4 regions of the Pseudarthrobacter sp. R1 genome follow, and region 2 is predicted to be linked to each of the others. Evidence: riboswitches for the same ligand, from Rfam matches in the RefSeq annotation. Region 2 holds a riboswitch; each other region holds the start of a gene.
What was found. A riboswitch is a leader RNA that binds a small molecule or an ion and turns the genes downstream of it on or off. The one in region 2 is predicted to bind cyclic di-AMP.
Positions count from the first base shown of each region.

Region 1: linked by a shared signal. The riboswitch ahead of M8J71_RS06530 (NlpC/P60 family protein) and the one ahead of M8J71_RS00265 (M23 family metallopeptidase) in region 2 are both predicted to bind cyclic di-AMP.
Region 3: linked by a shared signal. The riboswitch ahead of M8J71_RS02770 (hypothetical protein) and the one ahead of M8J71_RS00265 (M23 family metallopeptidase) in region 2 are both predicted to bind cyclic di-AMP.
Region 4: linked by a shared signal. The riboswitch ahead of M8J71_RS17215 (C40 family peptidase) and the one ahead of M8J71_RS00265 (M23 family metallopeptidase) in region 2 are both predicted to bind cyclic di-AMP.

Region 1 is NZ_JAMKFI010000006.1:101,918-104,110, reverse strand. Features, by position in the region: gene M8J71_RS06535 (AMP-binding protein) at 1-935, shown strand, start outside; cyclic di-AMP (ydaO/yuaA leader) riboswitch at 1,040-1,222, shown strand; gene M8J71_RS06530 (NlpC/P60 family protein) at 1,230-2,015, shown strand.
Region 2 is NZ_JAMKFI010000001.1:55,187-57,379, forward strand. Features, by position in the region: gene M8J71_RS00260 (metal-dependent transcriptional regulator) at 1-417, shown strand, start outside; cyclic di-AMP (ydaO/yuaA leader) riboswitch at 564-775, shown strand; gene M8J71_RS00265 (M23 family metallopeptidase) at 786-1,607, shown strand; cyclic di-AMP (ydaO/yuaA leader) riboswitch at 1,736-1,918, shown strand; gene M8J71_RS00270 (C40 family peptidase) at 1,989-2,193, shown strand, end outside.
Region 3 is NZ_JAMKFI010000002.1:177,863-180,055, forward strand. Features, by position in the region: gene M8J71_RS02770 (hypothetical protein) at 66-803, opposite strand; cyclic di-AMP (ydaO/yuaA leader) riboswitch at 809-969, opposite strand; gene M8J71_RS02775 (sensor histidine kinase) at 1,096-2,193, opposite strand, start outside.
Region 4 is NZ_JAMKFI010000008.1:1,340,789-1,342,981, forward strand. Features, by position in the region: gene M8J71_RS17210 (protein adenylyltransferase SelO) at 1-145, shown strand, start outside; gene M8J71_RS17215 (C40 family peptidase) at 294-1,133, opposite strand; cyclic di-AMP (ydaO/yuaA leader) riboswitch at 1,137-1,300, opposite strand; gene M8J71_RS17220 (dienelactone hydrolase family protein) at 1,607-2,193, shown strand, end outside.

The DNA of each region.
Region 1 (2,193 bases), on a different contig from region 2:
AGCCCAGGCGGTGGAGCCCCTTTTCCTTCCTGGAAACCTCGATTGTGCTGCGGGCCGTCGCCATCGTGTGCATTGTGGCCACGCACGTGGAGCTGATCATGTTCCAGACCGCCCACCTGCTCTTCGTGGTGGCCGGTTACAACTTCGCACGCTTCCAGTTGGCGGACCAGCGGCTCCCGCGGCTGCGCCGCCAACTCCGCGGGGCGGCCCGGATAGTTCTGCCCTCAACCGCTTTTATCGCCGTGGCCTACCTGCTCACGGACCGCTACAGCGTTGCCAATATCTTCCTGCTGAACGCCATAGTTGGGCCCGAGCAAGTAACCACGCAGTGGCATTTCTGGTTTGTGGAACTGCTGGTGTACATCCTGCTGGCCGTGGCAGCGCTCATGGCCGTGCCCTGGGTTGACCGGGTGGAGCGCCGTGCGCCGTTCGCTTTCGCCCTGGGGCTGGTGGCCATCGCGCTGCTGAGCCGGTACGACATCGTGGATCCCGGCCTGCCCAAGCCGCCGCCGGTGTTCTGGCTCTTTGCGCTCGGCTGGGCGCTCGCCCGGGCCCGCACGCACTTCCACAGAATCACTGTCTCGGTCATCACCCTGGTGACGCTGCCGGGGTTCTTCGGCAGCACCGTCCGCGATGTCACCGTCGCGGCAGGCATTCTGCTGCTGGTGTGGGTGCCCGCCCTGCCGGTGCCGGCGGTCCTGCGCCGGGTCACCGGCTGGCTGGCGGCGGCGTCCCTGTATATCTACCTCACCCACTGGCTGGTCTACCCGCTGCTGCTTCCCATCAATCCGGTCCTGGCCGTCGTCGGGTCCCTCGTGCTGGGGGTGGGCTACTGGGCGCTCTGCAGGTGGTTGCCCACTACGGCAGCATTCAAATGGGCGGGGCGGCGCTTCACATCGTTGCTACGTCCAGTTGGACGGGAGCGATCGACGTAGGTTGCAGCCCGAAAGCCGTTATGCAAATGTGACAAGTGGGGCTGGTGTGATGTAGGGTCTGAAACCGTGCCCGTTTCTCCGAATGCGGCACTCCTGAGCAGACTTGCCTAACTCTGCCGCTGCCCGGGATCCGTTCGCAAAATCGTCCGGCAGAGACGGGGAAACCAATATCGGCCTGCTTCCGGCAGGCCTTGGGGTGAAGCCGTGCCTGATGCATTCCGTGCATCACCACGGCCGGGTGTCTCCCATCCGAATCCGACAGCTAACCTCGCAGGCAGTGGGAGAGGCCCTTTCATGCCCAATGGCAAAGCTCACGGCCGCCGCCGCGCGGTCCCCGTCCAGACCAGCCCTTTGGCGGTCCTGTCCAAATCCGTCGCTGGCCACGCCGGCGGTGTAGGCCGCCAGGCCGCCGTCATCGCGGCCGCTTCCGGCCTCGTCCTGACCAGCGGCATCGCCGCCCAGGCAGCAGACGCCCCAACCCAGCGCGAAGCCGAGCCGGCATCGAACCTCGAAGTCACCAGCCAAGTGCAAACCCCGCTCAGCGCAGACGCCACCGTGCAGATCTCCTTCGAGCGTACCGCCGACGAGGCCACTCCTGCCCCCGTCGTGGAAGCACCCAAGCCGGTCGCCGTCGAGGCCCCCAAAGCGGCCGCTCCTGCCGCTTCTACCGCCGTAAAGACACAGGCCGTTGCGCCGGCCAAGGCCCAGGTCACCGTTACGCCCGCTGCTGCCGCTCCGGCTGCTGCCCCGGCAGCAGGCGGAATCAACGCCACCATGCTGTCCTCCGCTTACGCGCAGATCGGCATGATTCAGGACTGCACGCGACTGGTCGAAAATGCCCTGAATGCTGCAGGGATCCCGGTCGGTGACCTTGGCCCGATGCAGTTCATGAACTACGGCACCGTCGTCTCCGATCCCCAGCCCGGCGACATGGTCATGCAGCCCGGCCACGTAGGTATTTACGTCGGTGACGGCCAGGTCCTCAGCTCCGGCCTGAACGGCAAGAACGAAACCGCCGTCCACCCCCTGTCCTGGATGACCTCCAAGGGCGGCGTCACCTTCGTCCGCGCAGGCAAATAGAAACCACTGAAGGCCGGTGAGTCAAATGCCTTAGGGGCATTGACTCACCGGCCTTCAGCATGCCCTCGGCATAGTGGGAGCATTGCCATTTCCGCCGTATCGCGTGGTTATGTTGCCCCATGCCTTCCCGACCTTCGGCCGGGGTGTGGCCAGCCGTACACAGTGAACGCCTCGTGGG
Region 2 (2,193 bases):
TGGGCCTATGTCCACGACGAAGCCTGCCGCTGGGAGCACGTTATGAGCGAGCGGGTGGAACGGCGCATCTATGAACTGCTGAACCATCCCACCGAGTCCCCGTACGGGAATCCGATCCCGGGTCTTGCTGCCCTGGGCGGCGTGCCGTCAATGGGTTTTGCGGACGGCGCCATTAGCCTTTTGGAGGCGATGAAGTCGTACGGTCCTGCCTCGGTGGTGACCATCAGCCGGCTCGCCGAGCCCATCCAGGTAGAGCCTGAACTGCTCTCCCAGCTTGATGAAGGCGGCATCCGGCCGGGTGCGGCTGTGTCGCTGGAGCGGGTGGGCGACTACATCTCGGTCCGGGTTCCGGGAATCGAGGGTGCGCTGGAGCTGCCCCCGGAGGTTGCCGCGCACGTGTTCGTGGCGATCCGCTAGAGAGCAAAGAGCCGGCGCCATACCCCGCGTGAAGTGCGTTACGCAAAGATAACGGAATTGTTACTTTCGGGCTTAAGCATCTATAGTTGAACCAAGCGTTGATATTAAAGCGTTACCTGATCTGGAGCCGAGCTCTGCCAGCGGATCAGGAGCACGAGTCGTAACTGGCAGAGGCGGGGGAACCACAAGCGGCAGCGGGGGTCTGCCTTGGGGTGAAGTCCGTCAGCAGCAAGCCTCTTCCAGTGAAGGATTCCTCCGGGGATATCTCTGTGCCGAAGCTTGCTTACGGCGGACCGGGTCTTTGAACTCTCTGACCCGAATCCGACAGCTAACTTCGCAGGCTTTCCAGAGAGGAACCCTTCTTGACCATGCAGAATTCCAGGGGACGCCGCCGCGCGGCGGTCCCTGCTTCGACACCGCGCGTTGTCGAAGTCATCACCTCGGAACGCCCCCGCGATCCGCACCGTGATGCGCGCCGCCGTCGGGGTCCCTTCCGCCAAATCACTGAGTTCGCGGCTGCCAGCGGCATCGGCCAAAAGGCCGGTATCGCCCTGGCCGCCACCGGACTGGTGCTCACCGTGACCGTGCCGGCCACCAGTCCAGTAATGGCCACGGACGCATCCGGATCCACTCCTGTCGCCGCGTCCGCTGTTGCGCCCCAGCCGCAGGTTTCGGCGGAAGCGGGCGCCCAGATTGACTTCAGCCGCTCTGCTGTGGTTACCCAGGCGGACCCGGACGGCAAGCTGAAACAGCTGCTCAGTGCCCAGTCCGCCGGCGCCATCACCCGCGCCGCTTCCGCCGGAAGTCTTGGTGCGCCGCTCGCCGCTTTGAGTACTGCTTCACCGTTCGGCTACCGGGTCAGCCCGATCACCGGAGGATCCGGTGACTTCCACCGCGGACAGGACTATGTGGCCCAGTGCGGCACTTCCGTTCTGGCCGCGGCCACCGGAACCGTCACTTTCGCTGGGTGGCACCAGTATGGTGGCGGCAACCGCGTCGTGGTGGATCACGGCAACGGCCTGGAAACCACCTACAACCACCTGTCGTCCTTCAGCGTGAAGGAGGGGCAGACAGTGTCCCGCGGGGACGTTGTGGCCCTCAGCGGGACCACAGGAGCCTCCACCGGCTGCCACCTCCACTTTGAGGTCCAGGTCAACGGCGAAGTTGTTGACCCAACCGGCTGGCTTTAGTCAAGTGACGGTGAGCTATCGAATAGTCTTGACCTGCCGTGACCTGAATGTGACATTCACACAGAACTGCTGTACCGTCTAACTCGCGTCAACTTTTCCGAAGTTGACGCTCTTGTGCGGATTGCCTAACTCTGCCACCGCTCAAGGTCCGTTCGCATTTCATCGTCTGGCAGGGGCGGGGGAACCAATTTTGGTCTTCGCTTTTTTGAAGGCCTTGGGGTTAAGTCGCAAAAGCTTTTCAGGAAGCCGCGCGGCCGGGTGACTCCCATCCGAATCCGACAGCTCACCTCGTAGGCATTGGGAGAGGCTACCTTCGTGTCTTCACGCCATAATTCTGCGCGCCACCGTGCGCAACCGGTTCGTACCAACCCCCTGGACTCCATGTCCAAGGCTGTTAGTGCCAATGCCGGGACAGTAGGTCGCCAGGCTGCAGTCATCGCAGCCGCCTCGGGCCTCATCCTGACCATGGGCCTGCCGGCCAATGCAGCGGACACCACGGCTGGTGTCTCCGCTTCCACGGAAACCGGATCGGCACAAAGCGCCCTCGCTGTCACCGCGGCGCCCACGGCTACTGTCTCCTTCGAAC
Region 3 (2,193 bases), on a different contig from region 2:
CCCAGACGTGCGCGGCTGTTTAAAACGCCGCCCGCGTGTTGCAGTTCCGGATGTGCCAGGACTGCTTAGTACCAGTTATTCGACAGGTGGAAGTTCAGCGCACCACACGGGGACTGGTAACGCTCCTGGATGTAATTCAGGCCCCAGTTGATCTGCGTGCGGTAGTTGGTGAGGTAGTCCGGGCCGGCGCTGGCCATCTTCTCGGCGGGCAGGGACTGCACGATGCCGTAGGCGCCGCTGCTCGGGTTGGTGGCCGTGGTGGTCCAGTCCGATTCCTTGTCCCACAGGGTTACCAGGCACTGCATCTGGTCAGGAGCCCAGCCGTAGTTCGCCAGCTGGCCAGCGGCGTACGCCTGGGCGCCGGCGGGATCGTTGACCGCGACGACGGGTGCAGGCTCGGGCGCTGGAGCCGGAGCGGGCTCAGGGGCAGGAGCAGGTGCAGGGGCAGGAGCAGGCTCAGGAGCGGGTGCCGGTGCAGGTTCGGGAGCCGGCGCAGGGGCGGGCTCGGCCGCCTGCGGGGCTACAGCTATCTCCGGAGCGGCGGGCTCAGGCGCGGGATTGGAGGTAATCTCGCTCTTCTCGATGCTGAGGTTCGACTGCGCCTGGGCGGCCTGCGTTTCAGTGGCCGCTACACGGATGCTTGTTTCTGTAGCCTGTCCCGCAGCTCCCACTCCAACGAGGAGTGCGCAGGATGCGGCAATCACGGCCGCGCGCTTGCCGAAAGAAGAGATTTTGCCGGTTTCCGGTCCAGCGTGCGGTGCGGAATCGTTTTTCGGACGTGGTTTTACCAGGTTTTTGAACATGATGGATCGCCTCTCACACCTGCGGAGTTAGCTGTCGGGTTCGGATGAGGGCATCCGGCCACACGGAAAGTTCACGTGCTGGCTTAACCCCAAGGGCAATCAGTGCCCGGGACGGTGGGTCCCCCGCCTCTGCCTATGTTCAAAGGGAATCCGGGAAGTGGCAGAGCTTGGCGTCATCCGGATATGCGGCTCGAACACGAACTGCACCCAATCGACGGTACAGGAATGCAGCGCGTAAGTCACATTTTGGTAACAGAGATCACGACGGCGGCGCGTCGCCTTGCTGCCAACCTCACCTCAAGGGGAGATGTAAGGCGAACTCTGTGCGCCCGGATTGTGATGTCACCGTTACCCTTCCGCCGTGGGCCTCCATGATGGATTCCACGATGGACAACCCGAGGCCGCTGGTGCCTTCGGCCGCTGCAGCCCCCGCCCCATCTCCCGTGCCCTTCCGGGCCGCGTCTGCGCGGGCGAAGCGCGAAAAAACATGGTCCACAAACTCCGCCGGGATCCCGCCGCCGTCGTCCGTTACCGTTATCAACGCGGCACCTCCAGCCGTCTTTCCGACGCCGGTAACAACAGTGGTGCCGGCAGGGGTGTGTTTGCGCGCGTTGGAGAGCAGGTTCATCAGCACCTGGCGCAGCTGGGAGGCGTCACCGGTGACCACCACGGGCTCATCCGGAAGTTCCAGCCGCCAGGTGTGGCCCGGTGCCATCACCTTTTCATCACTGACGCTTTCCACCACCAACTGCGTAAGGTCCACCTCGCTGAGCTTCAACGGCTGGCCCTCATCGAGCCGGGCCAGCAGCAGCAGGTCTTCCACCAAAGCGGTCATCCGCTCTGACTGGCTCTGCACACGGGCAAGGGACTTTTGGCCGTCGGGGGTGAAGGCCTCCGTCATCCTCATCAATTCGGTGTAGCCGCGGATGGCGGTCAGGGGAGTACGCAGCTCGTGCGAGGCATCGGCCACAAACTGCCGCACCTTTGTTTCGCTCATCTGCCGCGCCTGCAGCGCGCTCGCCACGTTATCCCGTCTCCTTTTCACCCCGTGACCGACGCTGCCTACTTCCGTTCCCGGATTGGAGTTCGACGGCGGCACGCGCACCGCGAGTGCCACCTCGCCGGCGTCCAGGGGAAGCTGCGAAACCCGGGTGGCAACCTCCGACAGCTGCTCAAGAGGTTTCATGGTGCGTCGGATCAGGACCGTGCCCACTAATCCGATCAAGAGCAACCCGCCAAGCGAGACGACCACAAAGGTCCACACGAGGGAGGCAAGCGTGCTTTCTTTGGCAGCGAGGGGGAGCCCGGTGACCAGGACATCACCGAAGTTCGTTTTCACCGCTACCAGCCGGTAGGCACCGTTTGAGAGGCTACGGTCCACGGGCTCCGT
Region 4 (2,193 bases), on a different contig from region 2:
CGCAGCAACGGAGGGAAACCTTGATCCCTTCAACCAACTCCTCGACGTGGTCCGTAGCCCGTTCCACGAGCGGCCGGGGCTCGAACGCTACGCCGAGGGAGCGCCGGAGGACTTCGGCAGCTACCAGACCTTCTGCGGCACGTAGGCAGCCACAGCACAAGCAGTCACGCCACCTGCGGGCAGGCCGGCGGAAGTGCAGGCTTCCCGGAAGCCCGGTTGCCGGAGCCCGGCAACAAAACAGGGGCGGCAGCCGGGAACAATCCCGTCTGCCGCCCCTGTTCGGGGTGGTGTGATTACGCTACGCGGACGAAGGACGGAGCGCTGAGCCAGCTGATCGAGTGGACCAGCGTCTGGTTACCGTTTACGCCGCCGCTGACCACCTGGCCGTCACCGGCGTAGACGCCCACGTGGGTGGGGGTGATCACCAGGTCGCCGGGAGCGGGGGTGGCCACAGTGGAGCCGTACTGGAAGAATTGAGTGGGGGCCAGGTCGCCAACGCCTTTGCCCACGGTGCGCAGGGCCTTTTCCACCATCGCGGTGCAGTCCTGTGTGACGCCCACCTGGCCGTAAGCATTGGCCAGGATGGCTGCGCCGGTGCCGGTGCCGGTGGCTGCCGGAGCCGGAGCGGGTGCTGCCGCAGCCGGAGCAGGCGCCGTGGAGGTGTAGGACATGTTCATTCCGGTGTTAGCGGGAGCGGCAGCAGCCTTGACGGGAGCCGGAGCAGCTGCAACGGCGCCGGCGCCGGGGATCTGGATCCGGTCGCCGGGGAAGATGATCGTGTCGATCGACAGACCGTTGGCGGACAGAACGTCATTCAGGGCTACACCGTTGGCGGCCGAGATGGCGCCCAGGGTGTCGCCGGAGACGACGGTGTGCACGTTGGCTGCAGCTGCTGCAGGGGCAGCCACTGCAGCGGCCGGCGCTGCATAAGCCTGGGTGTTAGTGGTCTCGGTGGTGTCCGGGGTGCCCACGCCTGCATAGGCTGGAGCCCCCACACCGAAGGCAATGCCGGAAGCTGCGGCTACGGCGAGCGCCGGGCGGCCAAGCGACTTGGCTGAGACAGCCAAGCCCTGGAGCGCGATTGAGCGGGCCGGAGTCGCGCGGTGACGGGCGGTGGTGGAATTTTTTGACACGGTTGATCGCCTCTCCCATGCCTGCGGGGTGAGCTGTCGGGTTCGGGTTGGAGATACCCGGCCGGCAGCAACTCCGAACGGAACGGAGGCGCTATCGACTTAACCCCAAGGCCTCGAATGAGGCCGCGGAAACTTGGTTCCCCCGTCCCTGCCAGCTGGAAACGATTGAATCCCGGGTCAGTGGCAGGGCTCGGCATACTGACGGGAATGTCCCGTCTGAGAGGGACACCTGAAGACCATAACCTGATTCCAGGCCCATTGTCACGTTTGGGTAACATACGAGGTGCTCCTATCGCATTTGGCAAATGAATAGATTCATAACCCACATCCTTCTGACCTCGCGAGATAGGCGCGCCGAGCAACCGGCCGTGGTCTTTGTCACAAACTGATAAAGGGATTCGAAAAGTGAACGCATAACCCTTGCCCGGAAGAACCGGAGGGAGGAGGATGTTCGGCACCGGCGAGGAGGCACAGTGACCCAGCTAGGCAAGTATGAGAAATACCTGATCGAGGAATTTTTTGACGACTACCGTGCCGGGGCGCTGAGTCAGCGGACTTTCACCCGGCGGGTTGCGTTCATCACCGGCAGCATGGCAGCCGCCGCGGCGGCGATGCTGCTGGTGGGCTGCACGCCCAGTGAGGTGCCGCGGAGCACCGACCCCATGCCCACCCCGGAGCCTTCAACCTCTTCGGCCGCCGGGACTGCCGGTTCCGGTGCAGTGCCCGGGGCGAAGAGCCCGCTTTCCGTACCCGAGGGTGCGCCAGGGATGACGACGGCGACCGTACAGTTTCCGTCCGGCGGAACCTCAGTCAGCGCCTATCTGGCCAGGCCAGAGCAGGAAGGGCGCAGCCCTGCCGTGCTGATCTGCCATGAGAACCGCGGGCTGACACCCCATATCGAAGATGTGGCCCGCCGCTTCGCGAAAGAGGGTTACGCCGCCCTCGCCCTTGACCTGCTCAGCCGGGAGGGCGGGACTGCGAACATGGACCGCGACGCTGTTCCCGGTGCCCTCACCCAGGCCGGCGCCCAGCGCCACGTTGCCGACTTCGCAGCAGCGCT